One region of the Cetobacterium sp. genome, then DNA from elsewhere that is predicted to be linked to it. Evidence: riboswitches for the same ligand, from Rfam matches in the RefSeq annotation. Region 1 holds a riboswitch; each other region holds the start of a gene.
What was found. Region 1 has a riboswitch for cobalamin ahead of ACWI69_RS00890 (sirohydrochlorin cobaltochelatase). Riboswitches for the same ligand answer to the same signal wherever they lie in the genome.

Region 2: another riboswitch for cobalamin. It lies ahead of ACWI69_RS01085 (cobyric acid synthase); the one in region 1 lies ahead of ACWI69_RS00890 (sirohydrochlorin cobaltochelatase).
Region 3: another riboswitch for cobalamin. It lies ahead of ACWI69_RS04470 (TonB-dependent receptor); the one in region 1 lies ahead of ACWI69_RS00890 (sirohydrochlorin cobaltochelatase).

What each region holds. Positions count from the first base shown of each region.
Region 1 is NZ_CDRRQU010000002.1:69,733-79,866, reverse strand. Features, by position in the region: gene ACWI69_RS00925 (hypothetical protein) at 48-371, opposite strand; gene ACWI69_RS00920 (alpha/beta hydrolase) at 400-1,260, opposite strand; gene ACWI69_RS00915 (heavy-metal-associated domain-containing protein) at 1,431-1,640, opposite strand; gene ACWI69_RS00910 (heavy metal translocating P-type ATPase) at 1,657-3,894, opposite strand; gene ACWI69_RS00905 (metal-sensing transcriptional repressor) at 3,908-4,171, opposite strand; gene ACWI69_RS00900 (phosphatase PAP2 family protein) at 4,393-4,947, shown strand; gene ACWI69_RS00895 (hypothetical protein) at 5,150-5,386, opposite strand; gene ACWI69_RS00890 (sirohydrochlorin cobaltochelatase) at 5,642-6,559, opposite strand; cobalamin riboswitch at 6,617-6,791, opposite strand; gene ACWI69_RS00885 (N-ATPase subunit AtpR) at 6,866-7,123, opposite strand; gene ACWI69_RS00880 (hypothetical protein) at 7,207-7,662, opposite strand; gene ACWI69_RS00875 (dihydrolipoyl dehydrogenase family protein) at 7,980-9,299, shown strand; gene ACWI69_RS00870 (SAM-dependent methyltransferase) at 9,404-10,134, shown strand, end outside.
Region 2 is NZ_CDRRQU010000003.1:8,935-19,068, forward strand. Features, by position in the region: gene cbiD (cobalt-precorrin-5B (C(1))-methyltransferase CbiD) at 1-242, opposite strand, end outside; gene ACWI69_RS01065 (precorrin-8X methylmutase) at 239-883, opposite strand; gene ACWI69_RS01070 (cobyrinate a,c-diamide synthase) at 871-2,199, opposite strand; gene cobD (threonine-phosphate decarboxylase CobD) at 2,199-3,251, opposite strand; gene cbiB (adenosylcobinamide-phosphate synthase CbiB) at 3,272-4,219, opposite strand; gene ACWI69_RS01085 (cobyric acid synthase) at 4,219-5,703, opposite strand; cobalamin riboswitch at 5,830-6,007, opposite strand; gene ACWI69_RS01090 (hypothetical protein) at 6,203-7,741, shown strand; gene ACWI69_RS01095 (diol dehydratase small subunit) at 7,804-8,037, opposite strand; gene ACWI69_RS01100 (YMGG-like glycine zipper-containing protein) at 8,065-8,424, opposite strand; gene ACWI69_RS01105 (DUF6693 family protein) at 8,510-8,671, opposite strand; gene ACWI69_RS01110 (flavin reductase family protein) at 8,834-9,511, shown strand; gene ACWI69_RS01115 (MATE family efflux transporter) at 9,582-10,134, shown strand, end outside.
Region 3 is NZ_CDRRQU010000012.1:29,553-39,686, reverse strand. Features, by position in the region: gene ACWI69_RS04495 (tRNA threonylcarbamoyladenosine dehydratase) at 1-287, shown strand, start outside; gene ACWI69_RS04490 (flavodoxin) at 290-793, shown strand; gene ACWI69_RS04485 (rhodanese-like domain-containing protein) at 803-1,096, shown strand; gene putP (sodium/proline symporter PutP) at 1,418-2,866, shown strand; gene ACWI69_RS04475 (methylated-DNA--[protein]-cysteine S-methyltransferase) at 2,859-3,335, opposite strand; cobalamin riboswitch at 3,454-3,621, shown strand; gene ACWI69_RS04470 (TonB-dependent receptor) at 3,648-5,525, shown strand; gene ACWI69_RS04465 (ABC transporter substrate-binding protein) at 5,584-6,438, shown strand; gene ACWI69_RS04460 (hypothetical protein) at 6,435-7,385, shown strand; gene ACWI69_RS04455 (PSP1 domain-containing protein) at 7,454-8,419, shown strand; gene ACWI69_RS04450 (tRNA1(Val) (adenine(37)-N6)-methyltransferase) at 8,430-9,104, shown strand; gene uvrB (excinuclease ABC subunit UvrB) at 9,161-10,134, shown strand, end outside.

The DNA of each region.
Region 1 (10,134 bases):
TGGTACCAAGAAGAAAATCTTGATGCCAACTTATTTTTTACCTAAACCTAATTCAAAATTTCATATTTTAAGATCTCTAAAACTCTATCATCTTTTTCAGCTAATTCATTCTTAGCTTTTCCTTTATCAATTCCTCGAATTTTTATTTTTACCTTTGGATAGGGCATTCCCTCTTGAACTAATTTACTCATATATTGATTCAATTCATTGCTTTTTCCATTTATCCAATATTCTTGCCCTGTTTTTTCATCAGTAAAAATCTCAACTTCATGTCCATATGTATACGTTCCAACGTATTCTCTGCTTTTTAAACTGCTACACGCCGTAAATAGTGTAATTGTACTCAATAAAATAACTATTTTTTTATTCATAACCACTCTCCTTCAACTTACTTCTTCACTACTTACTGAACCATTTTATTTGCTCAGTTATAGAAAGAAGAAAAACTTCATCTTCATAAACATCATAGTGTCCACAATCATACTCTAATAACTTTTTATCACACTTTAATGATTTATATATAAAATCCATTTCTTGAGGTAAATTAACTATATCATTATTAGCTTTTAAAAGTAACACAGGCACCTGTATTTTTTCTAAATGCAAATCTATTGATAGTTGATTTATATCTCTAACAGTTGATAGTGATAATCTTGTACTCAAAAGTGTAAAAAATTCTTCTTTATATTTCTCTAAGAATATTTTACTTTGTGAATCAGATAACAATTTTTTTAATGGAAGCAATAATTTTTTGTTTTCTACAACTTCCTTATATTTAATATTTTCAAGTTGGTTTAAGTATTTTTCCTTCTCCTCAAAATTTAATAAAGAAGTATTGTTTCTAAGTCCGTTGGAAAATGTAATTTGAGCATATACTCCTGAAATATTCTCCAAAATCGAAGCTAATTTTAGCACATATAAACCACCCAATGAAGTCCCCCACAAATATAATCGCTTATCACGGAACTCTTCATTTTTTCTTAAATATAGAGCAACATTTGATATATCCCTCATCTGATTTTCAGGAACTATCTCTATCTCTCCTTCACTTTCTCCAAACCCGTTATAATCAAAAGTAATGACATCAAATCCTGCTAAAGAAAATTTCTCTGCATATTTCGGCAAAAATAAATCTTGGGTCCCTGCAAACCCATGACACATCAAAATAATTTTATCTTTTTTGGTTGCCACATTGGCTCCATAATGTTTTCCTTTCAAAACATTTTTATCAGAATAGATTTCAAACTGTTTTACTTCCATAGATGTCTCCTTCCAATTTTTTAGCTATTATTTATTTCAATCACTTATAAATAACATATGTATTTTATTTTTTTGATTTTAGCATCCTTTTAAAATAAATGTCAAGAAAAAAAACGATTCATCTCACATCTGTTAAATAGTGAGATAAATCGTCTTAATGTTTTCAATATTTATATTTTTTGAAACTCTATAACCTCATAATCGTGATTAGCTAACACTTTTATTATTAAACTCTCAGCCACATCACCAGTTATGATAGCAGACTTAGTTGCTAAATCAACTTCAACTTCTCCCATTCCAGGAATCTCCTCCAAGGCCTCCTTTACATGTCTAACACAGTTCATACAACTCATTCCATTTATTAAAACTCTTCTCTTCATAAAAACAACTCCTTTTTTATTTATTAGGTTTAAACCCTTTTAATCTCAATGCGTTTGTGATAACAGAAACTGAACTTATACTCATAGCTCCTCCTGCTATCATTGGGCTTAATAACGGTCCACCAAATAAAAACAGTACTCCCATTGCTACTGGAATTCCCAAGACATTATAGCCAAAAGCCCAAAATAAATTCTGTTTTATATTTTTTATAGTTTCTCTACTTAATTTAATTGCTGTTGGTACATCCATCAAATCGCTTTTCATTAAAACTATATCGGCTGATTCAATAGCCACATCCGTTCCAGAACCTATTGCTATTCCAACATCTGATTGAGCAAGAGCTGGAGCATCATTTATACCATCCCCAACCATAGCAACTTTCCTTCCCTCTTCCTGTAACCTTTTCACTTCTGCTGCCTTATCTTTTGGCAAAACTTCTGCAAATACTCTATCGATACCAACCTGAGTAGCTATAGCTTGAGCAGTTTTTTTATTATCACCAGTTATCATAGCGACTTCAACTCCCATTTTATGTAAAATCTCTATAGCTTTTTTAGAGTTTTCTTTTACTGTATCTGCAACGGCTATAATACCTGCAATTTTATTATTTATTGAGATAAACATGGGAGTTTTACCCTCTGTTGCTAATACATTTGATTTTTCTTCTAAGTCAAGCAAGTTAATACTATTTCTGTCCATCAATTTTTTGTTTCCTAAGAATATATCTTTTCCATCTATTATAACTTCAATTCCATGTCCGGGAATAGCTACAAATTTATCTAATTTTTTTAATTCAATCTTCCTATCTTCAGCTTCTTTAACAATAGCTTCTCCCAATGGATGTTCCGATCCCTTTTCAGCACTCGCTGCAATTGTCAATAGTTCCTCTTCAGTTATCATTCCTTCAACCAAAATATCTGTAACTTTAGGTTTTCCTTCTGTTATTGTTCCAGTTTTATCAAATATAACTGTCTGAACTTTATGAGCAGATTCTAATGCCTCACCACTTTTTATTAAGACTCCATATTCAGCTCCTTTTCCTGTTCCTATCATAATTGCTGTTGGCGTTGCTAATCCTAATGCACAAGGACACGCTATAACTAAAACCGAAATAAATATAGTCAATGCAAACTCTACATCTTTTGTCACAAAATACCAACCTAGCCCAGATACAATAGCTAAACCTATTACAACAGGTACAAAATAACCAGAAATTATATCTGCTAACTTTGCTATAGGTGCCTTTGATCCTTGAGCATCTTCAACAAGCTTTATAATTTGAGCCAAAGCTGTATCTTTTCCAACTTTAGTTGCTCTATATTTTATAGTTCCATTTTTATTTATACTGGCTCCTATAACTTCAGAATCAATTGTTTTTTCCACCGGAATACTTTCGCCTGTGAGCATTGATTCATCAATTGCTGTACTTCCCTCTATTACTATTCCATCAACTGGGATTTTATCGCCTGGTTTTACTATAACAATATCTCCAGCTTTCACATCTTCTAAAGGAATGACTTTTTCTTTGCCATCAACTTCAACTCTTGCAGTTTTAGGTGCTAATCCCATAAGTTTCTTTATAGCTTCGGATGTTTTTCCCTTGCTTACAGACTCTAAATATTTTCCCAGCGTTATCAATAAAAGAATTGTTGCTGCCGATTCAAAATATAAATCGTGAGCATATCTTGGGTATCCTTGAAATATTTTTATAACAGCAAATATACCATAAGCGTAGGCTGCTGAAGTTCCAATTGCTATTAAAGAATCCATGTTAGGACTACCTTTTAAAAGTGTTCTCACTCCAACTTTAAAAAACTTATAACCCACTAACATAACAGGTGTCGTTAGTAGCAATTGTACTAATGCAAAAGTTCTTGGGCTATCTTCAAGAGAGATAAAACTTGGCAAAGAGTATCCCACCATATGACCCATAGATATTATTAAAAGTGGTCCTGTAAAAATTAAAGAAATAATAAATCTATTCCAAAGTTCTTTTATCTCTTTCTCTCTTAAATTTTCACTTTTCTCTGTATCTACTTTCTCTTGAGCTGTAGCTTTATAACCCGCATTTTCAACTGTTGAAATAATATCTTTCGCAGAAAGTTTCTTTTCATCAAACTTTACAACTAACTTTTCAGTTGCCAAATTAACATTAGCCTCAATTACTCCCTCTAATTTTCTTGTTGCTTTTTCAACATGACCCGCACAAGAAGAACAAGTCATCCCTTCTATTTTAAATGTATTTTCCTTCATAACTATCAGTCTCCTATTTCATAACTTTATTTAAAACATCTATAACTTCAGCTATTTTTTCATCAACATCAACTTTATCAAAAGCTGTTTTAACACACTTTTCCATATGCTGCTTTAAAATTAATTTATTAGCTTTTCTTAATAGTGCCTCTGCCGCTAAAATTTGATTCACTACATCCATACAATATCTGCCTTCATCAATCATTTTTAATGTCGCATCAATCTGACCCCGGCAAGTTTTTAACATCAGTACGGCTTTTTCTTTCTCCGTTTTCATAATTTTCACCTCAAATTCTATTTTACAAATGAATGATATCATCTTTTTTTTTTTATGTCAACCCCCCCTATAGGGGTTGGGATATTTTTTATTTTAATATCTATTTTAAATCTATATTCGTTGAAAATACAACATTTCTTTCTTAATTAATCTATAAACTTATAAAGGAAAATTATATATAAATCGTAATAAATTATTTAAAAGCATTGTGGAGGTAAAACTTGGCTGAGATAGGTGATATTTTATTATTTTATTTAATTGGGTATATTCTCATTAAAAAAAATAATCTTCTTAAAATAAAGTTAAAAATAATGAAACAAGATTATATAGCTTTTGGAATTTTCCCAATTTTTATATATGCAAAATATAAACGAGATTCAGCTTTAGAAAATCTAATTTTAAGAATGATTATTATAGTATTTTATGGTGTGCTTATAGCCACTTCTTTAAAATTTATTATTATGAGAAGTCGCCCTTATCAAGAATGGAATAATTTTGGATTCTATTCAATTAAAGGAGTTTTTCAAAAAAAAATCCCATTTTCAGATGGATATATGTCCTTTCCTTCAGGTCATACAATGGTAGCTTCATGTGGATATTTTTTTCTAGCATTTACAAGTAAAAAAAAAGTTTTAAAAATGTTCTGGATCATTTTACCAATATTGGTTGCACTTTCAAGAATTTATCTATCTTTTCATTGGACAAGTGATGTTTTTGCAAGCTTAGGAATTGGAATTTTTTTAGCAAATAGGTATCAAAAATATCTAAAAATATAACAAAACTTTTGCTTTCATAGTTTCCTATAGAATTCTAAAGTTTTTTTGGCAAAAAAGAACAAAATAAAATGTTTCACTCTTTTCCAAGCTTTTTCCGTATTTATACGATAAAAAAAGTAGTAGAAAAATCTTTTGATTTTTCTACTACTTTTTTTATTTTTGAAACTTCTATGGAGGTAGTTCACAGTTCTAAAAGAAATAACTAGACAATAACTTCCAATAAATCCCAATTTTCTTCACTTCTTTTAAAATATCTGATAACCCAATCATTCTCTAACTTTAGCTTTAATTTTTCAATATACTCACTCGCATCCTCTGGCGTAGGAAAAAATTGTCTTGAATCTATAAAGTCATAATTTTCATTATTAATAACTTGTATCCCCTTAAAAATTTCAACTTTATACTGTCTCTTTAGTTCTTGCTTCTTTACGTAATTCATAAAACCTCCGATTTAAATTTTATAAAATAGTCAAATAAAAATAAAACAGCCTTGTTCCAATTACAAGGCTGTATGATAAATCATTTAAAGACTTTATATTTTTAAACTATATACTTTGACAAAAAATACTATTTCATATCATTATATCGTATATTTGTAAAAAAGTACAGTTTTATTATTTTTGAAATTTATATATTACGTAAACTAAATCTAATTACTTTACAGTTCTCCTATTTTTTACAATATTCAGATATTTTATAACTCCTTATTTTTTGCATATTCCGCTTTTTTATCTATAATATCTATACCTTTATGTTTTTCAAGAAACTTTGCATTTCCAACAAACATATCCTGAATTTCAGAAATTTCTCCAAGAGGAACAAGCTTAACCTTAACTTTAAATCCTGCTTTTTCTAAATTTTCCTTCCATTCTCCTGCAATATCATTTTTAGCATGATCTCCTGCAACAAACATCATTGGCATTAAAATAATCTCTTTTTTATTATCTCTTTTAAGTTGTTTCACTACATTTTCAAAGGTTGGATACCCTTCAATTGTACCGACGTAAACTGGTTTTTCCATATCTTTAGCCATGTAATCAAACATTGCATAAGCAGATGTCGCTGAATTATATGTTCCATGCCCTACCAAAACAACTGCTTCTTTTTTATTTAAAGTTCCTACTGTTTTCAATATAGCATTAATCGTATCTTCATAGTGATGAGGATCACTTAACAGTGCATCCCCAACTCTTAAATTATTGAAATCTTTTGCATAAAGTTGAGCCTCTTTTCTTATTGAATCCATTTCTACACCATCAATTACATTTGTTGGCTGTATAATTACATTCTTATACCCTTGTTTTTTTAAAGATGCTAAAACCTCGCTTGGATTATATTTTTTTATTCCTTCATTAGCCGCAACTCTTTTAGTTACAATTCTAGATGTGTATGCTTCGAATACATCCGCTTTTCCGTCAAAGGCTTTTATAGCTTTTTGGTTGATTGCATCAATAGTTTTAGCTCTAGTATCCGAATGCGTTGTTCCAAAGTGCGTCATAATCACTGCACTTTTTCCTCCTGTATAAAAGTCCGCATCTTCAAATGCTTCCTCCCCATGTGCTAGTGTCAATGCAGTAGACAAACAAAATAGTGATAATAATAATTTTTTCATAGAAATATCCTCCCAAATATAATTTTAATTTGGAAGAAGAGTAACCTCTTCTCCGTCCTCGCAGAAATTGTAGTGGCAGGTCTCCTGACTCAGATTCATCCTACTTGTATCCCTTCCCAAATAAATATATTCAGTGGTTTTAATACTTTCGTCCTCTTTACAGTGGCGGGACCGCTTAAGCTTCTCACTTAATTCCCTTTTAATCTTTAGAACCATTACAAAGGTATATTATCACTAACGTGTATTTTTTTCAACCATTCTATAAAAAAAGAATACTTTTTACTTTTTTTATATATTATATTGATATCAATATTTATCATTTTTATAGAAATAAACAATATAAACTCTTGATAAAATTACTCCAACCAAAGCTGCGAAAAATCTATAACCACTATTTTGAGATAAATAATAAAATCCTCCCAAAAGAATTAAAATTCTTACTATTGAAGTTATAAAAATAAACAGTGACGGATTTTTAAACTTCTTGCTTTTATTAATTTCGCAATTCAAACTATAGAAAAATAAAAATCCCAAAAGAATTCCACCTATAAATGCTATAATCATAATGTTACCCTCCTCTTACAACTTCATATATTAATTACTATGATTTTATTATTATTTACCATCAAAAAATCTTTTTCCTTGCTCTATTTTATTTCTTCTATGACTTCTAATAAAAACTTCTTACATTGGTCATTTTTTATTGTGTAGTAAACCTCCTGAAGAGCTGGTGAAGGAAATTCTGTCAAAAGTATATTTATAGCCATCCTATCTCTATAGATATCTGACCTATCCAAACTTCTTTCAACTTTTTTCAGACTTTCTTCATCTCCTTCTAAAAGATTGTCTATAATTGTATTAGCGTTTTTAATTAAAATTTCTAAATTTGTAAGTCGATCTCTTCTATTTCTAACTTTATTTTTTTCATAAAATGTTTTTCCTTTATTTAATTCCGTTAAAAGACCGAACAGATTAAGCTCTGGATTTTTTTCTAAAATATTTAATATTTTTCCATATATTATATTACTTTCTTTGTCTTCAGGACTTTGATTTTTTAAGTTTTTTATGTATTTTTCTGAAATTTTAATTAATATATCGTTCATAAAAGTTTCCTCCATAATATTTTTCTTAGACTCATAGTATAACATATTGTACAAAACATTTAAATAACTTATACATAATATTGCAATTATATGATATTTTATCAAAACGCCCTAATTCATCCTCTCCCTCATAGTTTCTATTGTTTTTTCCTAAAATATGGTATAATCAGACCACGTAAATTTTAATTTTAAAGAGATGAAAACTGGGAAAAACTTAATATGAAAGACATGAGTCAGATACTTCCCACGAAGCTCTGTCCTCTATTAGGGCGACGGTAATTCACGTTATATACTTAAAAACAATGGAGGAAACTTATATGTATTATCATACAATCGTAATTGGTGGTGGAGCTGGTGGACTCACAACCTCAATTGGACTTGCTTCTGCCGGAAAAAAAGTTCTTTTAATTGAAAAGGATCATTTGGGTGGTGAATGTACTTGGGGAGGATGTATTCCATCCAAAAGTTTTATTTCAGCCTCTAAAACTGTCTCAACCCTGACAGAAGCCCTTGAAATGACTTTAAAAAATGTTCATACTATTGGAGATAACGAGCTCCCTCATATCTCTAGCTTTAAAAATATTGACTTTATAAGAGGGGAAGGAACTTTCGTTGATAAAAATACCATCTTAGTTAATGGACAAAAATATATCGGAAAATATATTGTAATTTCTACAGGAAGTTCTCCTTTTATTCCTGATATAAAAGGATTGGAGAAGGTCAAATACTTGGCTAACCACAACTTTTTTTATGAAAAAAGTAATTATAAAAAAATTATTTTAATTGGAGCTGGTGTAATTTCTCTAGAACTAGCTTTTCCTTTAAAAAGACTAAATATTGAAGTCACTATTTTAGAAAAATCCAATACTTTTTTACCTACATTAGAAGCTGAAATAAGAAATTTCTATCTCAATAGATTAAAAGAAACAGGCATTAATTTAGTCTTAAACTGTACATCCATTGAAGTTGAAAATTTAGGCAATAATGTCTTGGTAAAAACTAATAATGGTGAGTTCTTAAGTGAAAAAATATTCATATCTGCTGGTAGAACTCCAAATATACAAAATCTTAATTTAAATAAAGCTGGTATCAAACATGACATAAAGGGAATTTTTGTTGATAATTTTATGAGAACATCTACAAAAAATATATTTGCAATTGGTGATATTGCCTCATCTTTTAAATTCTCTCACGTAGCAGGACATCAAGGGGAAATTGTTGTTAGAAATATCCTTTTCCCATTTATTCTAAAAAAGATGGACTATTCTTTTATTCCTTGGACTCTTTTTGGTGATATTGAAGTTTCAAAAATTGGACTAGATGAAATAGAAGCTCGTAAAAAATACAAAAGAATACACACCTATTCTCTGGATTTGAACAACGAGAGAAGTTTAATCACATTTGAAAAAGCTTTTTTCCTAAAAATTATTTGTGATAGTAAATTTAATATTGTTGGGGCTACTTGTATCGGTGAACGAGCTGGTGAAATTATCGGCTTTTTACAACTTATGATTGGAAACAAAATTAAATTTTATAAGGTTATGAATTCTGTACAAGCATATCCGACATATACATATTACATTAGAAATTTAGCTAAAAAAGCTTATGTGGATTATCTAAAAAGTTTTTTGCCATAATTTTTTCAACTCTTATGCTATAATATAAGATATTATCAGTAGAAAAAGAAATTCAAATGATGAAAATAAAGATTAAAATTTTAAATCTATTATAGGAGTGATCGATGTTTATTTATACAGTTGTTAACATTGGAAGTGAAAAATTATTAAAGGAAGAAATAGCTATAAAATACCCTAAATTAAGCTTTGCTTATTCTAGACCCGGTTACGTAACCTTTAAAGATACTACCGGAACTTTAAACCTAAATAGCAAACTAAATTTAGTTTTTGCAAGAGTATATGGAATTTCTTTAGGAAAAGTTGATAAAAATAATCTAGAAAATGAAATAAAGAAATATTCTATCAACAAAATTCATAGATTTTCTTTTATAAATGGTGAATCATCAGGAGAAAATGCAAATACTGGAGATACTGTTTTGGATATATTAGAAGTAAAAGAAGGAGAATACTGGTTGGGAATGAGAATAATCCATAAATACTCTTGGAACATTCCTGGAGCAAACCCCAATATTATTCTTCCAGAAGATGCTCCATCTAGAGCTTATTTAAAAATAGCTGAAGCATTGATTTGGACAAATTATAATTCTAAGAAAAATGAAATCGTTCTTGAACTCGGATCAGCTCCCGGAGGGGCAAGCTATGCTCTTCTGGAAAAAGGATTCAAAGTCTATGGAGTAGATAACGCACTTATGAACGAAAGCATTTTAAAAAATCCTTTGTTCACCCATATAAAAGAACCTATGCAAAGAGTGCAGGACTCTGATATTCCCAAACCTTGCCACCTTTTAGTCTCTGACGTCAATGTTTTGCCATCACTTATCTTGGGACAGCTTAA
Region 2 (10,134 bases), on a different contig from region 1:
CATACCTCTATGCCATTTGTAACATCTGGGTCATCTCCTGCATCTTTCAATACAACGCCTCTTGCCCAGTTATTTCCTCTTTTTTTCGAATGAACTGGAATATTCAACTTTATTCCATTTAGTGTTGTTATTTCGACACTTTCACCTATCTTTTTTTCCATCAAAAGATTTAATGCAACAAAAGCTGCCACACAAGCACACGTACCAGTTGTATATCCTGTTCTTAGTTCTTTCTCCATCAGAATCCTTCTCTCTTATGCAACTGATATAGAATTCCGTGAAGTATTGAAACAGCTACAGGACTTCCTCCTTTTCTACCTCTAACAATGATGTATGGTATTCCACTTCCCGGTAGAATCTCTTTTGATTCAGCTGCTCCCACAAATCCCACAGGAACACCGACTATTAATGCTGGCTTTTGAACTTTTCCAGAATCTATAAGTTCTTTTAATCTAAATAGTGCTGTCGGTGCATTTCCAATCAGATATATATCCGTATTTGGGTCTTTTGCCGCGTGTTCTATTCCAACTATCGATCTAGTTACCCCTCTTTCCTTAGCTTCCTTTGCTACGTCTTTATCTGAAACTAAAGAATATGCAGAATATCCATATTTATCCAAAGTAATTTTACTTAAACCATTGGCTATCATATTGGTATCACAATATATTTTTCCACCTTTTTTTAAGGCCTCCAGACATGATTCAACTGCATCTTCTGAAATCTCCAATAAATCTGCATATTCAAAATCAGCTGTTGTATGTATAACTCTTTTTACTATCGGTAAATGAACAGAGGAAAATTGTTTTGCTTTTTCTCCCAGCTCTTCCTCTATTATTTCAAAACTTCTTATCTCTATGTCTTGTGGTCTTTTTATATACGCCATCTTTTTGCTCCTTCTAACATCTGCTTTAATATATCCAAATTTTTAAAAAAATGTAAGTGCGGGTATCCCGCTATAAGATTTTTATTTTTATAGCCACATAGCCACTCTCTACCATCAAATTTTGTTAATTTAAAAACCCTTTCATCATAACCCGTCTTATCTATACTGGAATAGTGAAACTCATGAGCTTTTCCGCTCAGCGCACCAAAACTTATATCCACATATCCAAATCTACTAATAAAAAGCTTCCCTGTCATTTTTACACTACAATCTATTAATTGTGCCATAGAATAACTTTTTTCATCCAATGTTTTTATTCCTTGACTAAGATACATAAATCCTCCACATTCTCCATAAATATGTCCTCCAGACCTATGAAACTCTCTTAAAGAATCTAAAAACTCTCTATTGCTTGACAGTTCTTCCAAATAATTTTCTGGATATCCTCCACCGAAATACAATAAATCAACCTCAGGTATTTGCTTATCTTTTATAGGAGAAAACTCTATAAGCTCTATACCCATTCTCTGTAAAAGTTCCAAATTATCCTCATAGTAAAATGAGAAAGCTTTATCTTTAGCTACTCCTACTTTTAACCCTAGATATAAATTTTCAATATTTTTAAAAATATCTACATTTTTTTCTGACTTTTTCAATCTAGCTATATCCTCTATTTTTTTTAAATCAATAGTCTTTTTAATCTCTTCTTTTAAAATCTCTTTTTTATCCTTTAAATCTTCAACTTCATCCGCTTGAAGTAATCCTAAATGTCTACTGCTGATTCCTAAGTTCTCATCTTTCCTCAGGTAGCCTAAACATGGTATTCCTGCATAGTTTTCTATGGCGTCTTTTAACATTTCGTAGAGTTTTTCACTATTTACTTTGTTTATTATAACCCCAGCTATATTAACTCTTGGATCTAAATTTTTATAGCCTAAAACCTCTGCTGCAATACTTGTACTTTTTCCTGCTGCATCCACTACTAAAATAACCGGCAAATTTAAAACTCTCGATAGATGGGCAGTGCTATAGTTATCTAGAGAATTTCCTAATCCATCATAAAGCCCCATAACCCCTTCAACAATAGATATTTTTTTACTATGTTTTTCAAAACTATACTTCACACCATCTTCACCCATTAGAAATAAGTCTAAGTTATAACTTTTATTTCCCGTTATAAATTTGTGAAAACTAGGATCTATATAGTCCGGTCCTACTTTAAAGGGTGCCACATCTTCAAAAACTGCCATAAGTCCCATAGATATTGTAGTTTTTCCTATACCACTTTTTGTTCCTGCTAAAACAAAACCTTTCATTATCTCAGCACTCTCCTTAAAGCCTCCAATACTCGCTCATTCTTTTTTCTATCTTTTATTGCTAATCTTATATAACTTTCATCTAAAAACATAAAGTTCGAGGCATCTCTTACTAATATGCCATTCTCTATCATTTTTTTTCTAAAACTTTTAGCGTTATCATTTAATAATTTCACCAGTACAAAATTAGTTTCTGTTGGAGTTACCTCTATATTCTCAAATTTGCGTAGCTCCTCATAAAACCATATTTTTTCTTTCTTTATCCAATTTTCAGTTTCATGTATATATGAAGTATCTAAAAGCATAGTTTTCCCAGCTATTTCTGCTATTCCATTCACACTCCACGGCTCTCTAATATTTTTTATTCTATTCAAAATTATTTTGTCATATGTTAATCCATAGCCCAATCTAACTCCCGGAAGTGCAAAAAACTTAGTCAATGCCCTTAAAATGAATATATTTTTATTTTTTAATGAAAACGCTGTTTTATCTTTCCATCTCTCGATAAATTCAATAAAAGCCTCATCTATAAATAGTTTTTTATTTTTTTTCTCTAAAAAATCAGCAATTTTTTTTATTTTTTCAAGGTCTTGAAACTTCCCAGTTGGATTATTTGGATTACATATAACCACAACATCCTCATCTGTTATAAACTCCAGTAGCTTATCTTCATTTAAAGAAAAATCTTTGTTCAACGGAAAGAAAGTTACATCTTTTCCTCCAGCTCTAGCAGCTCTTTCATACTCTGCAAAAGTTGGTGCGACTATCAAAATTTTCTTGCATTCTATTGCCTTCATATACAAAAATAAAACTTCTGTGGCACCATTTCCCACTACCACATTTTCTATAGAGCAGTTATTATAGTTAGCAATCGCCACTCTTAGCTCCGTATAATCTATATCTGGATATTTTTCCAAAGATTCAAAATTTTCTATAACTGCCTTTCTAAAACTATTTGGAACACCCAAAGGGTTTATATTAGAACTATAATCCAAGACATCTATCCCACTATCTCTTTTCAATTTATATATATTTCCACCATGTAAATCCATATTATTTCACTTCCCGTATCTTATAGTAGTTGAGTAAATATTGTAAATAGAATCATACCTACAAAAGATGTCATAAACATTATTCTATAACATTTTTTAATATCGTCACATTGAAACTCTTTTAATTTATCTCCTATTGTAGGCTTTTCAAAATATTTTCCAAAATATTTTGTTTTACCACCAAATTGAACTCCTATGGCTCCTGCAAAAACTGCTTCCGAATGACCAGAGTTTGGACTCGAATGATTTTTTCTGTCTCTAAAAAACACCTTTAACGGTCTTTTTATCCCCATTCCCAATATAAAAGTCGCAATTGGAATTATTAACAAACCAGATAATCTTGCTGGAATAAAATTAAAAAAATCATCCACCTTTGCTGAAACCATCCCAAAGTCTATATATCTATCATTTTTATATCCAACCATTGAATCGAGGGTATTCACTGCCTTATATCCCATTGCCAATGGCAATGCCAATGAAATTCCTCCAATTGTCATTAAACTTCCTAAAAACGCATAAAACATAGGAGCTATCACCCCATCAACACTATTTTCAGCTATTGTTTCCATTGTACTTCTCACAACTTGTATCTCATCCATTTCACCCGTATCCCTACTAACTAGATATGAGAGCTCTTTTTGAGCCTTTTTTAAATCTCCGCTTTTTAGAATTTTATATACTTTAATCCCTTCTGCCCCTAAACTCTTTGTTGCTAGAGTTGTATACAAAAAGAAAATTTCTAAAAACTGGGATGCCTTAGCTATATGGTATGAAAGTATTCCTGTTGTAAGTATAACTGTAAAAGTTAATAACCCGCCATAAACTCTTTTATTTTTCAATGAGTAGATTCTATTTTCAATAAAAGTTATATATTTTCCAATAAACCTAACTGGGTGTGGAAACCAATAGGGATCACTTAAAACTAAATCAAGTAGATACGCTATCCAAATCTTTAAAATGAAGTTCATTAGTTCTCCTCCAAAATCTTATAAATAGCTTTCATATCTATATTTTCTCTAAATATTCTTTCTAATTTATCCAACTCTTGGAGTCTATATTCATCAAAAGTTATTGCACTGTTTCTCTTTTCCAACCCTTTTTTCTTTCTTATATTATTTAAAATAAAATCGGTAAACTCTCTATTATCAAAAATACCATGCAGATATGTTCCAAAAATATTATCTTTTACTGTTGCTATTAATCTATTATCTGAGGTTATTGATTTTTCTTTCCCAGTCGTTACTCCCTGATGAATTTCATATCCCTTAACTTCAATATTTCCCAACCCCTTTAATAGCCCCATCTCTCCTTTTAATAATCCTGTATACTGCGTCGTCACTTTTTCTTTTTCCATTGTAGTTTCTATATCTAAAAGTCCCAATCCCGGTAGTTCTTTTATATCTCCCTCCACTCCATAGGGATCCAATACTTTTTCTCCTAAAATTTGAAATCCGCCACATATACCAATAATAGGAGTTCCCTTTCGAGAAATTTTTATAATCTCTTGTGCAATTCCTTTTTCTTTTATATCTTTTAAATCATCTATTGTATTTTTAGATCCAGGTATGACTATCAAGTCCTCATCTCCCAACTCATGAAATGACGTCACATAATTAACATCTACATCCTTATTTGCTAGTAAAGCATCAATATCTGTAAAGTTAGATATATGTTTAAGTTTTATAACTGAAACTTTTATATCTCCTTTTTTTGATTTAATCCTACTAAACTTTTCTGTTACTCCATCCTCGTCCTCTATGTCTAGCTCAAAGTATGGCATGACTCCTAAAATTGGAACCCCTGTCAGTTCCTCTATCTTTTCCAGTCCCGGCTTTAATATATCAACATTTCCTCTAAACTTGTTTATGATTACACCTTTTACTCTAGCTTTTTCCTCTGGTTCCATCAAAGATATAGTTCCGTATATCGACGCAAAGACGCCCCCTCTATCTATATCTGCAACTAAAATAACAGGAGCATTCACCATTTCAGCTAAACCCATATTCACTATATCATCCTGTTTTATATTTAACTCTACCGGGCTTCCAGCTCCTTCTATAACACATATTTGATTCTTAATCTTAATTGTATTATAGGCTTCAATTATATCTTTTTTTAATATCGATTTGTAATTTCCGTACTCAAGGCCTCCCATATTGCCGATAGATTTTCCATTGACAATAACTTGAATTCTCCTATCACCTGTAGGCTTTAATAAAATTGGATTCATAGTATAATGAGCTTCTTTTTCACACGCCATTGCTTGAAGTGCCTGTGCACGCCCCATCTCGTGTCCTTCTTTTGTTATATACGAATTCAATGCCATATTTTGAGATTTAAAAGGTGAAACAGTATATCCATCTTTAAAAAATGCTCTACATAACCCTGTAACTGTTATACTCTTCCCTGCACCTGAAGATGTCCCAACAACCATTATGTTCTTATGTTTCATTATATCATTTCTCCTAACTTATGAAGTTTATCGGAAATATAAAAATTGCGAAAATGAATAGAATATTGCTAATTAGAATTGAAATTGACAGTTCTAAATACAAATCTGTTCACCGCAGATTTTATATTTTCTTTTATATTCATGGCAGATATCCTGACTCAGATTCATCCTACTCTTAGGCCTTCCCATAAAAACTACAGTGGCTTAGTCTAATTTCGTCCTCCTTACAGTGGCGGGACCGTGCGAGATTTTCACTCAACTTTCCTTTTAATCAAATTATTGAACCATAAACAATATACATATTTATCATAATTATACATAATGATTATGTACAAGTCAATCTTTTTTAACGGTTTATGTTTAAAAACTAAACTATAATCGCTTAATATTTTATATAAATAAATCTATAGAAATAAATTTTAATAATAAAAAAGAAACTTTAATTTTTATTTGTAGATTAAATGTAACATATTAATTTTTTATAAGGGAGTGGTTAAGTATGAACGATGTTAAAACAAGTAAACAACCTCTTATCGTAGAGGATAGGATTATCAATGTACCTCCGTTGTTTGCAGAACTTTTCGCTTTAAATCCTAAAAATTTTAAAAAATGGCTAGTTGGAGCAAAAAATTCAAGCAAATCTTACGAAGATCTCAAGGTAAAAGATATCTTAAATACAAAAGTTAATGCTACTGTAGATGACGAAGCATTTCTTTTAGACATAACATTTGGGAATACGACACATAAACTATATCTAAAAAAACCTCAAGCTAATAAAGGATTAGATTTTATACTTACAGAAGGCGATAAATTCAAAATAGAAACTAATTTACACCTTACTGCAATAGGTGATAATAAATGTAATATTCACCTTGAAACAACACTGTTGGAAAGTAAGTATCGTTTTCACCCAATAGTGTCATTCGAATTGAAACACTTCTTCAAAAAAAGTTTAACAAACTTTATTGAGGAGTGTGAAAAAAGCTACAGCACTTTTGAAAGTGAGGAAAAAACTATAGAAGCCGAAGTTCTGAGTTTCTATCAAAACAATATAACTGCTTTTAATTCCTTGATTGAGCCACTAAAAAATGATTTAGGAGAAGATTCCTATTTGGAAATCCAAAAAAAATTAAAAACTTTGGGTATGGATACATCTGATAAAGTTACTAAAATTTTTACAAACTTAGCAGGAGTTATTCCCTCAGAAGATTTATCATTGATCAACGATAGAATTATTCAGTTTATCAAAGAGCATATATTTGTTTTAAAAGGTATTACTAAAAAAAGTAATTCAGAAAATTTAAAAGATATTAGCACTATCACCAAATTACAACTAGACAATATAAACTTTATCGTACCGCAAATATTAAAAGATATAGATTCTAGCAAAATTGTCGAAATTGAAAATCAATTGAGTGATTTATTAGCTACTATTGTTAAAGATATTGAAGATATTATAGATGAGATTAAGAATAAAGTTCCACCACAACATTTTAAAGATTTGGAACTTGGATTTATAAATATTCTTAAAACTGATTTAGATTCTGCTCAATCATTACTTGATAAAATAACTTCTGGAAATGCGACTCTTACAGCTAAAGAAGCTAAAATTTTAAGCTACTTGAAGGAATCTGTTGCTAAAGTGGAAACTACTGCGAATAATCGAGATAATCAAGCCTATGTTTCTGTTTTAAATATGATTGAAAAATCTTTAGACCAAGTTGAACAAGATATGAAAAATATTAGTTCAAATATAACTGCTGATAAAATTGAGTCTACAAAAACTTTAATAAAGTCAACAACTGACACTTCATATAAGGCTTTAACAAGCTTCTTATCCACTATGACTCCTGAAAATTTGGAAAGTAATAAGGCAAATGTTGATAAAAAAATAGATGAAATTTTAGATAGATACGTTAAAGCTATTAAAATAATTTCTCCTTCAATACCAGATGAAAAATTATCTAGCATGAAAGAAAAAGTAAAAGAGTTACTGACAAAGGAGTATGACTCGTTTTGTATATCAACTAAGAAATAAAATTTATAAAAAAATGTAGCTCCTAACAGGGCTACATTTTTTCATTAAAACCTTTTTTACTCCTAGTCCTTTCTGAGCTTTCCTTTCATCTCATAAAACACTACAGCTCTTCTAACAAAGTTAGCGTTCACTATCGCACCGTATTCGTTTTCAAGTTCGTCAGCCATAGCTAAGAGTTCCTCTTTGGATAGTCTATTAGCTCTTAGAGCACTATAAACTTCCAATATTTTTTCATCCAAAACACTTTGTAATACGATATTACCCGACAATTTTCTACTTGTAGTTTTTGAATTCATTTCTATCCCCTTCAACTGGAGTTCTTCTTAATAAGGCTGACTATAGTAAGGTTTATTGTATTGTGGTTGATTATACTGTGGCTGATTGTTATAGTATGGTTGATTATATTGTGGCTGGTTGTATTGCGGCTGATTATTGTAATATGGTTGTTGGTTAGTATCTTTTATAGCTTGTGTTTGATCCTGAACTGAACCAACTAAAGCTCCAGCTGCTGCTCCTATTCCTGCCCCTAAAAGAGTAGCTCCTGTATCTCCACCTATTGCTTGCCCTAAAAGTGCTCCTGCACCTGCTCCAACTGTTGTTGATCCAATTGTATTCGATCCAACATTTGAGCAACCTGATAAAATCATTACTGATAAAACTGATAATATTAAATATTTTTTCATATAAACTCCTCTCCTAATAGTTCTTTGATGTTTTTAATATTTTTTAATTATTTAAGTCCCTATTTAATAGCTTTCATATTCATTGCTATTCTTCCACAATGACAGTTCTATTTATCATAAACTTTATAAGGGAGAATAAAAAGAATGGAGAGGCTAAGCCAAAAGTTATTATGACTAAAATTGTCCATCCCAGTAAAAATAACAAACTATCTGCAAATCCTACATCACATCTTAATCTTCTTGCCATTTTTCTTCACCTCTTTTTATTTATTATCTTATTCTATAATAATATATTTTTTCTTTTAAATTTACAAGATTTTTCTAAATATCCGTATGATATTATAGACATTAAATAATTAATATTGTATAATAAAGAGATAAAATAAAAGAGAAGTAAGGAGCTATCATAATGACAAAAGAACTATTTAAAGGAAGTGTAGTTTTAAATCCTGTTCCTGCTGTAATTATAACATCTAGAAATAAAGATGGAGTAAATAATGCATTTACTGTTGCATGGACTGGTACTATTTGTACTAATCCTCCCATGCTTTCTATCTCTATTAGACCTGAGAGATTATCGTACGAATACATCAAAGAAACAATGGAATTCACAGTCAACCTACCTAACACTTTCCAAGTGAGAGAAACTGATTACTGTGGAGTTATCTCTGGAAGAGAGGTCGATAAAATCAAACATCTTGGATTGACAGCTAAGCCCGGAGAATATGTTAATTCACCATATTTAGAGGAGTTTCCTATAAACATTGAATGTAAGGTTAAACAAATTATACCTCTTGGAACTCACGATTTATTTTTAGCTGAAGTGGTTGGTTCTCATATCAATAAAAATATTATTGATGAAAAGGGTAAGATTCATTTTGAATGGGCAAATTTAATTAACTACTGTCATGGTGAGTATTTTCCAATGTCTAAAAAACCTATCGGTCAGTTTGGTTTCTCTGTTGCTAAAAATCCCCTGTTAATAGAAAAATATAAACATATAAAGTCTTATACAGAATACAAAGATGAAAAAAACAAGAAAAAACCTAGAAAAAAAATTAAGGGAAAAATTAAAAAGAAAAAATAAAATACAATATAAAAGAGCAGATGGGCAGCTTATAACCCATCTGCTCTTTAATTTACAAAAGGAGTGTCGTATGTTTCAAAAGTTTAAATTCGAAAAAAGTTTTATTAAAATGTTAATGGCTCTAGCCATTCCCATCATTTTACAAAGTTTAATCACAGCATCATTAAATCTTCTTGATAACATTATGGTTGGAAAACTTGGAGAAAGCGAAATTGCTGCAGTTGGCTTATCCAACCAGTTTTATATGATTTTTTTCTACTCGGTAGCTGGTATCGGAATGGGAGCTTCTATTTTTATGTCCCAACTTTGGGGTAAAAAAGATGTAAAAAAAATCCATGAATTTTTGGATTTATCTCTTATAATCTCCCTTGGAGTCTCTATTCTATTTGCTGCAGTAGCATTTATTTTTCCGGCAAATATAATCCATATTTTTTTAAATGACCCAGTTGTTACTTCCTTAGGGATTAGTTACTTAAGAATTGTTGCTGTAAGCTATATTCTATCATCTATAACTCTAGCTTATTCAATGGCCTTACGAAGTACAGCACAAACTAAATTACCTATGTATGGAAGTATTGTTGGAATTGCTTTTAATGGTCTTTTAAATTATATTTTTATATTTG
Region 3 (10,134 bases), on a different contig from region 1:
CTGGAAATAAAATAAATCCAACAATGTTAGAAGTGGCTGATATATCAAAGACATCTGTCTGCCCTTTAGCAAAGGTCATGAGATCGGAATTAAAAAAGAGACGAATTCAAAAGGTAAAGGTAGTTTTTTCAAAAGAGTTACCTATGAAACCTAGTAATTTAGAAAATAATAGAGAGAAACAGTGTAATGTAGGAAGCATATCTTTTGTACCATCCGTAGCAGGTTTAATAATAGCAAGTGAGGTAGTAAAGGATATAACAGGCTTAAAAAATTTAGGAGGAAATTGATTATGAAAAAAATAGGAATTTTTTATGGAACAACGTCAGGAATAACAGCTGGAATAGTTGATGAGATAGAGTTTTATTTAAGAGGAGAGGAGTACGAAGTCTTTGATGTAGCAAATGGGATTGATGAGATGGAGAATCTTGAAAATCTAATTTTAGTTTCACCAACTTATGGAGTTGGAGAGTTACAAAAAGATTGGGAAAATGTATACGACAAGTTAAAAAGTTTAGATTTTACTAATAAGATAGTAGGAATAGTAGGTGTGGGAAATCAATTTGCATTTGGTGAATCATATGCAGGGGCGATGAGAAAACTGTATGATGCAGTTATAGATAAAGGGGCAAAAGTTGTTGGATTTACTTCAACTGAAGGATATAGCTATGAAGAAACTGAATCAGTTATAGACAACAAGTTCGTAGGTCTTGCTTTAGATGAAAGTAATCAAGATAACGAAACACCTGATAGAATAAAAGCTTGGATAGAAGAGATTAAACCTCTATTCAATTAGGAAAAAATTATGAGAAAATATAAGACATTGAATCAAGAAGAGGTGAAGACTCTATTAAAAGAGGAAAAAACGGTACTTTTGGATGTTAGAACAGAGGATGAGTACTGGGAAGAATCGGTAGAAGATAGTTTAAACATACCACTTCATGAGTTAGAGGAAAGAATTATAGAGTTAGATAAGGAGAAAACTTATATAACTTTTTGTAGAAGTGGAGTTCGATCAAAAGCTGCAGCTTTAATTCTTCTGGAAGAGGGATTTACAAAAGTTTTTAATTCTCGAGATGGAATATTGACTTGGAAATAAAATTTGACAAATTTATTTTCATATGTTACTATAATGAAAATAAAAAATTAAAGGAGAGTTCTGATGAAAAAAAATCAAGTTATTTCAAATAATGTGAATAGACAACCCATCCCCCCTAGATAGGGATTTGTGTTTTAAGCATTAGTTTATGTTTAGATACAGGTCCATTTTGTGTTACGATTTTGGATCTGTATCTAAGGGGAAATAACTTTCAATAGAAGATTATTTTTATAGGATTCTTTTAATAAGGGTCACTTAGGTACAAAATTGTGCTTAGGTGACTCTTTTTTATTTTTATTAAAAATTTGGGAGGAGTATAAAATGATAGGAATAGAAACATTTATTACATTTGGAACATATTTGTTATTTTTAATAGGAGTAGGAATTTATTTTTATGGAAAGACTTCCAGTTCTGAGGAGTATTTGATAGGTGGTAGAGGAGTTGGCAGTTGGGTAACTGCACTATCGGCACAAGCTAGTGATATGAGTGGATGGTTATTAATGGGATTACCAGGGGCAGTATATCTTTCGGGATTTGGACAAATTTGGGTTGTAGTAGGTTTAACGGTGGGAACATATTTGAATTGGAAGTTTATAGCTCCAAAACTTAGAGTCGAAACTGAAATAGAAAATACAATGACTTTACCAACTTTTTTAGAAAAAAAATTAAAAGATGACAAAGGAACAATAAGGAAAGTTTTAGCTTTAGGAACACTGTTTTTCTTCACAATTTATTCATCTTCTGGGTTGGTCGCAGCAGGAAAACTATTTGAATCGATACTTGGAATCGATTATAAAGTTGCCGTTGTAGTGGGTACAGTGACAATAGTTATGTATACATTTATGGGGGGATATCTGGCTTCGTGTTGGACAGATTTTTTTCAAGGTGCTTTGATGTTTATAGCTATAATAGCGGTTCCTTTGGCTGCTTATTATAAAATTGGAGACATGGAAACAATTAAACAAGGAATTGAGTTAAAAGGAATTTCATTGGATATATTTAAACAGAATGGAGAAAGTATAGGAATTTTAGGAATATTATCTTCATTGGCATGGGGACTAGGGTACTTTGGACAGCCTCATATTTTAGTCAGATTTATGAGTATAAAGAATGTAAAAGAGTTAAAAAAATCTAGACGAATAGCCATGATATGGGTAATTATTTCTTTAGTTGGGGCAATAGCGATTGGACTTTTGGGAATTTCTCTTTTTAGAAATGTTACAGAATTGGGAGGGGATGCAGAAAAAATATTTATTTATATGATAAAAGAGCTATTTAATCCTTGGGTAGCGGGAGTTTTATTAGCTGCAATTCTATCTGCAATTATGTCAACAATAGATTCCCAGCTGTTAGTTTCATCAACTACCTTAACAGAAGACTTTTATAGATATATGAAAAAAGATGTTTCTGATAAAGAAATTATGTGGGTTGGAAGGCTGTGTGTAGTAGTGATAGCCTTGTTGGCACTACTATTTGCGCTAAATCAAAATGCTAAAGTATTATCATTGGTCGCTTATGCTTGGGGAGGGTTTGGAACAATATTTGGACCAGCAATAATATCGGTACTTTATTTTAAAAATGTGAATAATAAAAGTGTTCTGGCAGGAATTTTGGTTGGAATGTTTGTATTTTTAATGTGGAAAGTTTTGGGGTTAGACAGTTATATGTATGAACTATTACCAGGATTTTTTAGTAACTTAATCACAGTTTATATAGTAGAAAAAGTGATTTTTAAAAGTATAGTTAGTGTAGGGTGCAAAGTTACTTAGCACCCTTTTCTAAATTTAGTAGATGAGACTTTAGAGATAAGCCATAGGCATATCCAGTCAATTTGCCATTGGAGCCAATAACTCTATGGCAAGGAATAACTATGGGAATAGGATTTTTATTGTTTGCTAAACCTACCGCTCTGCACGCCTTAGGATTACCGATAGCGATAGCAATATCTTTGTATGTTTTAACTTCACCGTATGGAATATCGAGTAAAGCTTTCCAAACATTTTTTTGAAACTCTGTTCCAATGGGATTTATTTTAAAAGTAAATTCTTTACGACGTCCATTTAGAAATTCCAAAATCTCCTTAGAAGCTTGAGCTAAAGAGCTCGTAAGTTTAAAAGTTCTATTTGAAGTAGGATTATTGAGCTCAATCTTAATAATTTCATGATTTAATTCTTCGATTTTAAGTAAACCAAATGGAGTGTCAAAAATATAGAAAAAACCTGGAATAATATTTTTCATACAACTCTCCTCAAAAACTTTATTAAAATTGTACTAAAAAAATATAAATAAATCAAGGTTAATTTAAAATATATATTGTTCATTTATTGTTTAAAACTTTTAAAAATAAAGTATTTATAGTATAATAAGGCGTTATGGTTTTATAAATTAAAAGGGAATTAAGTGAGAAGCTTAAACGGTCACGCCACTGTAAAACGGACAAAAATAGATGAACCACTGGGAAACTGGGAAGGGCTATTGGAGGAGGAAGTTGAGTCAGGATACCTGCCATAAAATAAACTGCGAGTGACAGATTTGGGAGGATTAAATTAAATGGAAAAAAGATTTTATATTATTGGTTTACTTCTTGCATCTACTTTAACAATGGGACAAGAAAAGGTTATAAAGCTAGATGAGAGTGTTATAACAAGTGAGAATACGGAAACAACGGTGGCAAGTATACCTAGAAATGTAACTGTATTAACAGGCGAAGAGATAACACAAAGAGGAGCTAAAACAGTAGCAGAAGCTTTAAAATTGGTATCAAGTGTCATTGTAAAAGAGATGGGTGGGACAGACGCTGCTTTTGATGTAAGAGGTCAGGGGGCAACAGCAAAATCAAATGTTATAGTACTGGTTGATGGAGCACCAATTAATTCAATAGATTTATCTGGATATCAAACAAGTAATATACCAGTTAATAGTATTGAAAGGATTGAGGTGATACCTTCTGGAGGATCGGTTTTATATGGAGATGGAGCGGTTGGTGGAACAATCAATATTATAACAAAAGCACCAGAAGATAGGAAAAACTATGGAAGTTTGAATAGTGAGATAGGATCGTATGGATTAAAAAAACAGCAAGTTACATACGGTACTAAAATAGGAGAAAGATTTTTAGTAGAAGTAGATTATTTGAGAAGAGAAAAAGATGGATATAGAGACTATTCTAAAGATAATTTGGAAAGCTTTGGGTTTAGAAGCAGATATAAACTTGATGAAGGGGAGTTAAAAGTTAAATATAACTACTCAAAGAATGATTTTAAAGCGCCGGGAGCGTTAAACAAGGATGAAGTTAATGAGGATAGAACACACTCCAACCCAAATGCGTGGAGAATTGATGGAAAAACAGAGAAAAATAATTTTGTAGGAGATTATCTATATAACATAAATTCTGATTTAGAGTTCAAATTATTAGGAAGGTATGCTCATGAAAATTACTCTTCAAATGGAAGTAACTATAAGACAGAGGTTAAATATTTAAAACCACAACTTAAATACTCATATTTAGATGATAGCTATGTTGTATTTGGTGGAGATATTTATGAGGGAGAGACGAAAGATTTTGCTTATGGAAATGGAAAATCTGAAAAGAACTCTCTAGGTGGGTTTGTAGTAAATAGTTATACGATTGATAAGTTCAGATTTACTCAAGGATATAGAAAACAAGATATTGAATATAAAAGAGATACACTTACAACAAAGAAATTCAAAGAAGATGCGATAGAGCTTACAGGAAGTTATCTATATTCAGACTCAGGTTCTACATATATAAGTTATACAAAAGGATTTAGGGCGCCAAATACTGACGAGCTAAATTTTTGGGACGGAGAATTTAATCCTCAAAAGACAGAAACTTATGAAATTGGAATGAAAGATTTCTTAGGAAATACGTATATTTCAACTTCAGTGTTTTATATAGAAACAGAAAATGAAATTTTTTATGGAGCAAATAAAAATGATGAGTTTAATAAAAATAGGAATTTAGATGGAACAAGTAAAAGAAAAGGAGTTGAATTCTCTTTAGAGCACTATTTCGATAAATTGACAGTTTCAGAATCAATAACTTATATGAAAACGGAGTTTAAAGAGGGGAAAGATATTCCAGGTATTCCAAATATTAAAGGGGTTTTAAATTTTAACTATAGATTTAATGAGAAATTGAGTGTAAATAACTCTTGGGAATATTACGGAAAAGCTTATGATAGCAATGATGAAGCTAACGAAAGAGAAAAGATTGACAGTTACTTATTAAGTGGATTGACTTTTATGTATAATTTTCAAGATGGATTAGTTATAAATGCAGGAATTAATAATCTCTTTAATGAAAAATACTATGATTATGTAGGATACAGTAGTTACAGTAAAATTCGTAACTATTACCCAGCACCAGAAAGAAATTATTACATAGGTTTTAAATACAGTTTTTAATTAAGAAAATGCTCTTTTCAAGATATGGAAAGAGCATTTTTTATAAAAGAGGTGGACAATGTTAAGAAAAATATTTGTATTAAGTATAGTCGTATTTTCAGTGGGATATTCAAAGATATTTGTAGATGGCATTGGAAGAGAGGTTGAAATTTCTAAAAAAGTGGAGAGAGTAATTTCGACAGTTCCATCCAACACGGAGATAATAGTGGATATGGGATTAGTTAATATTTTGTTGGGAGTAGATATATATTCTGAGAAAATATCTAAAGAGTTAGAGGGAAAAGGAGTTTTGAACACAGATAGATTGAACGAAGAGAGAATAATTGATTTAATGCCAGATTTGGTTATAACCTCTCAACATAGTTTGTCTAAAGGGAAAGAGAGTCTAGAGGTATTTGATGAAATAGGAATTCCTATCTACGTGATGAAAACACCAAAATCTTTGGAGGAGGTCAAAAATTCGATAGATGAGATAGGAAGCCTTTTAAATGAAAATGAAAAAAGTGATATTTTAAAAAATAGATATGTAAAAGAGTTGGAGAAATTAGTAATACAGAATAAAATATCAAAAAAACGGGTATATTTTGAAATTTTAAATAATCCAATATACACAACTGGAAATAAAACATTTTTAAATGATGTCATTGAAAATGCTGGTGGACATAATATATTTGGAGATCAAGAGGGATGGATTTCACCAACTTTGGAATCTGTTATTGAAAAAAATCCTGAAGTTATACTTATTGGAGAGGATAGAAAGGAGATTGTTGAAGAGATAAAAAATAGAGCTGAATGGCAGGAGATAGATGCTGTAAAAAATGGGAGAATATATGTTATAGATGAGGGTATCAACAGACCATCACCAAGAGTTTTAAAATCTTTAAGACAGATAAAGGAAGTGCTTTCACAATGATAGGTTTTAGTTTTGTTCCAAAAAATGGAGAGGAAAAGAAATTTTTCAAGATATATGAAGCGTTAGAAAAAGAGGGAGTGACTGGGATAGAGACGATAATAGGAGATCATGTGCCCTTAGAAAGCTATGAAAAGTATCCTATAAAAGGAGTACATTTGCTATATTACCCTACTTGGTTAGAGTTTTGGAAAGAGGAGAGAGAGAAAGTTAGAGAAGATTTTTATAATGATGAGGGGGTATTAAACTATTATCGTTCTTTAAAAAAAAATATTTTACTTGAAACTTTTAAAAAGCAGTTTGAAGATGCAAAAAAAATAGGGGCGAAGTATTTAGTTTTTCATGTTTCACACGTGAGACCTAAGGATATTTTTACATTTGACTATGATTATACTTCTATGGAAGTATTGGATGAAACATCAAAAATAGTAAATGAAGTTTTTAAAGGAGAGGGACCATTACTCCTTTTTGAAAATCTACCATGGCCGGGGTTGACGCTTAAAGACTATGGATTAACAAAATATTTTTTTGAGAAAATTAAATATGAAAATAAAGGTTTTCTTTTGGATTTATCCCATATGATATGTACAGAAAAAAATATAAATAATTTTCAAGATGCAGACCGATATATTCTAAAAAAAATTAAAGAGTTGAGAGAACTAGGTAAATTTGTGTATGGTGTTCATATAAATGCAATAGATTTTATTAATTACTCAGAAAAAGATTTTTCTGATGAGATAGAGAGTTGGGAAAAAGGAGACAGGAAGGAAAAATTTAAAATTGAATGGAAACATATGAAAAAACTTGATCCTCATAAAATTTATAAAGGAAATTTAAAATCAATACTGAATGTATTGCCAAACTTAAAGTATATAAATTTAGAATTAAATTTTTCGTCTATTGACAATTTAGAAGAGGTTGTTAGAGAACAATTAAATTATGTAAAATAAATTTTTAAAAGATGAAAAATATGATATACTTTATAATATAGAGTGTTGAGATTTTCGTAGGAGGTTATATGACACAAGGAAATTTAGATATAGATAAAAATATAGATGAGATTGTAATAAAAGAGGAAGTTCAAGAAGAGATAGTATCAGATCCAAATAGATTGTACAATATATTGGGAGTGATGTTTGAAACTACTAAAAAGAGATACAGTTTTGAGATCGTAGATGAAGTGGAATACAAAAAGGGAGACAAGGTGATAGTGGACACTGTCAGAGGGAAAGAGATTGGGATTGTTTATGGTGGACCAATGCAACTTCCTGAAAGAGTATTAGTATTACCATTAAAACCAGTAATAAAAAAAGCTAGTGAAGAAGAAATTGATAAATATGAGGTTCTTCGAAAAGAGGCTAGAGAGGCATTTAAGATTTGTAAAGAAAGAATTAATCATCATAAATTACCTATGAAATTAATAGAGACAGAGTACACTTTTGACAAAACAAAGTTGATATTCTATTTTACAGCTGAAGGCAGAATTGATTTTAGAGATTTAGTAAAAGATTTAGCAAATATATTTAAGCTGAGAATAGAACTAAGGCAGATTGGTGTTAGGGATGAAGCAAGGATACTTGGGAATATAGGTGTATGTGGAAAAGAGTTATGTTGTAGAACATTTATAAATAAGTTTGATTCAGTATCGATAAAGATGGCTAGAGATCAAGGTTTAGTAATAAATCCAACGAAAATATCGGGTGTATGTGGAAGGTTACTTTGTTGTATCAACTACGAATATAAACAATATGAAGAGGCTTTAAGAATTTATCCTGCGGTAAATCAACTTGTTAAGACTCCAAAAGGAGATGGAAAAGTAACAAGTATAAGTCCATTGAATGGATTCTTATATGTAGATGTTGAAGGAAAAGGAATTATGAAAGTTTTTATTGACGAGATAAAGTTTAATAAAAAAGAAGCAAAAAAATTACAGAATGTTTTGTCGACAGAGGAGCTACAACATAAGGTTTTAGAAAAGGAGTAGTAAAAAAGAGATGATTTTTGAAAATGAAGATATAGCCACTATTTGTGAAGGGTACACTTTAATTCAGAAGAAAGAAGGATTCAGATTTGGAACTGACGCAGTTTTATTGGCTAATTTTTTCAATGGAAATAAAAACTCTAAGATATTGGAAATTGGAACAGGAAACGGTATAATTCCGGTATTATTATGTGCTAAAAATAAAGTATCAAAGATAAAAGCGGTTGAGATTCAAAAAGAAGTTGCAGATTTAGCTCTAAGAAATGTAAAAAGAAATGGATTAGAGGATAGAATAGAAATTATAAACATGGATGTAAAGGATATTCGAGAAGGAAATACCTATGATTATATAATTTCAAATCCCCCCTATATGGTTTTAGATGGCAAGGAGATTAATAGTCAAGATATAAAGAGTGTTGCAAGGCATGAAATAAAACTCAATTTAAAAGAGTTTATAGCAAATGCTAGAAGATTATTAAAACCGAGGGGCGAGCTCTTTATGGTACATAAAAGCTATAGATTTTTAGAAATTTCAGAAGAACTTATAAAAAATGGATTTTCTGTTAAAAGAGTTAAATTTGTTCATTATTCAAAGAATAAAGATTCTAGTATTGTTTTAATAGAGGCTAGCAAGGGGAGAAAAAACATATTAAAAATTGAGACTCCAATTTTTTTAAATGATAATTAGAGATACTTTAAGGGAGAGGAGTTACCTCTCCCTATTTTAATGGAGGTGTCACAAAGATGTTTAAATTAAATTCAAAATATAGTCCAACAGGAGATCAGCCAGAAGCTATAAAAAAATTGATTAGAGGGTTGGATGAAGGCATAAAGGATCAAACCTTGCTGGGGGTAACTGGATCAGGGAAAACTTTTACAATAGCTAATATTATAAAAGAGAGTGGTAGACCAGCATTGATATTAGCTCCTAATAAAACATTAGCGGCACAACTATTTTCCGAGTATAGAAGTTTTTTTCCAGAGAACGCAGTAGAATATTTTGTTTCGTATTATGATTATTATCAACCAGAGGCATACATAGCTACTACAGATACCTATATAGAGAAGGATTCTTCTATCAATGATGAAATAGATAAATTTAGAAATGCGGCAACAGCTGCTCTAATAAATAGAAAAGATGTCATAATTGTAGCTTCGGTATCCGCAATTTATGGACTTGGATCCCCAGAAACTTATAAGAATTTAACAATAGCAATAGATAAAAAAACAGGATACAGCAGAAAAAAATTGATATCAAAATTGATAGAATTACGATACGAGAGAAATGACATTGCTTTTGAAAGAGGAAAATTTAGGGTAAAAGGAGATGTTATAGATATATATCCATCATATATGGAAAATGGGTATAGGATCGAATTTTGGGGAGATGAAATTGAAGAAATTTCTGAGATTAACACATTGACAGGACAGAAATTAAAAAGAAATTTAGAAAGAATTGCGATATCTCCAGCGACTCATTATGTAACGGAAGAAGGGGAGCAGGAGAGAATTATAGAGGAGATAAGAAAAGATTTAAAAAAAGAGGTTAAAGATTTCGAAGAGATGGGGAAACTTTTAGAAGCACAAAGATTGAAACAAAGAACAGAATATGATTTAGAGATGATAAGAGAAGTGGGATATTGTAAAGGGATTGAAAATTATTCAAGATACTTAACTCATAAAAATCCGGGAGATAAACCAGATACATTGATGGACTA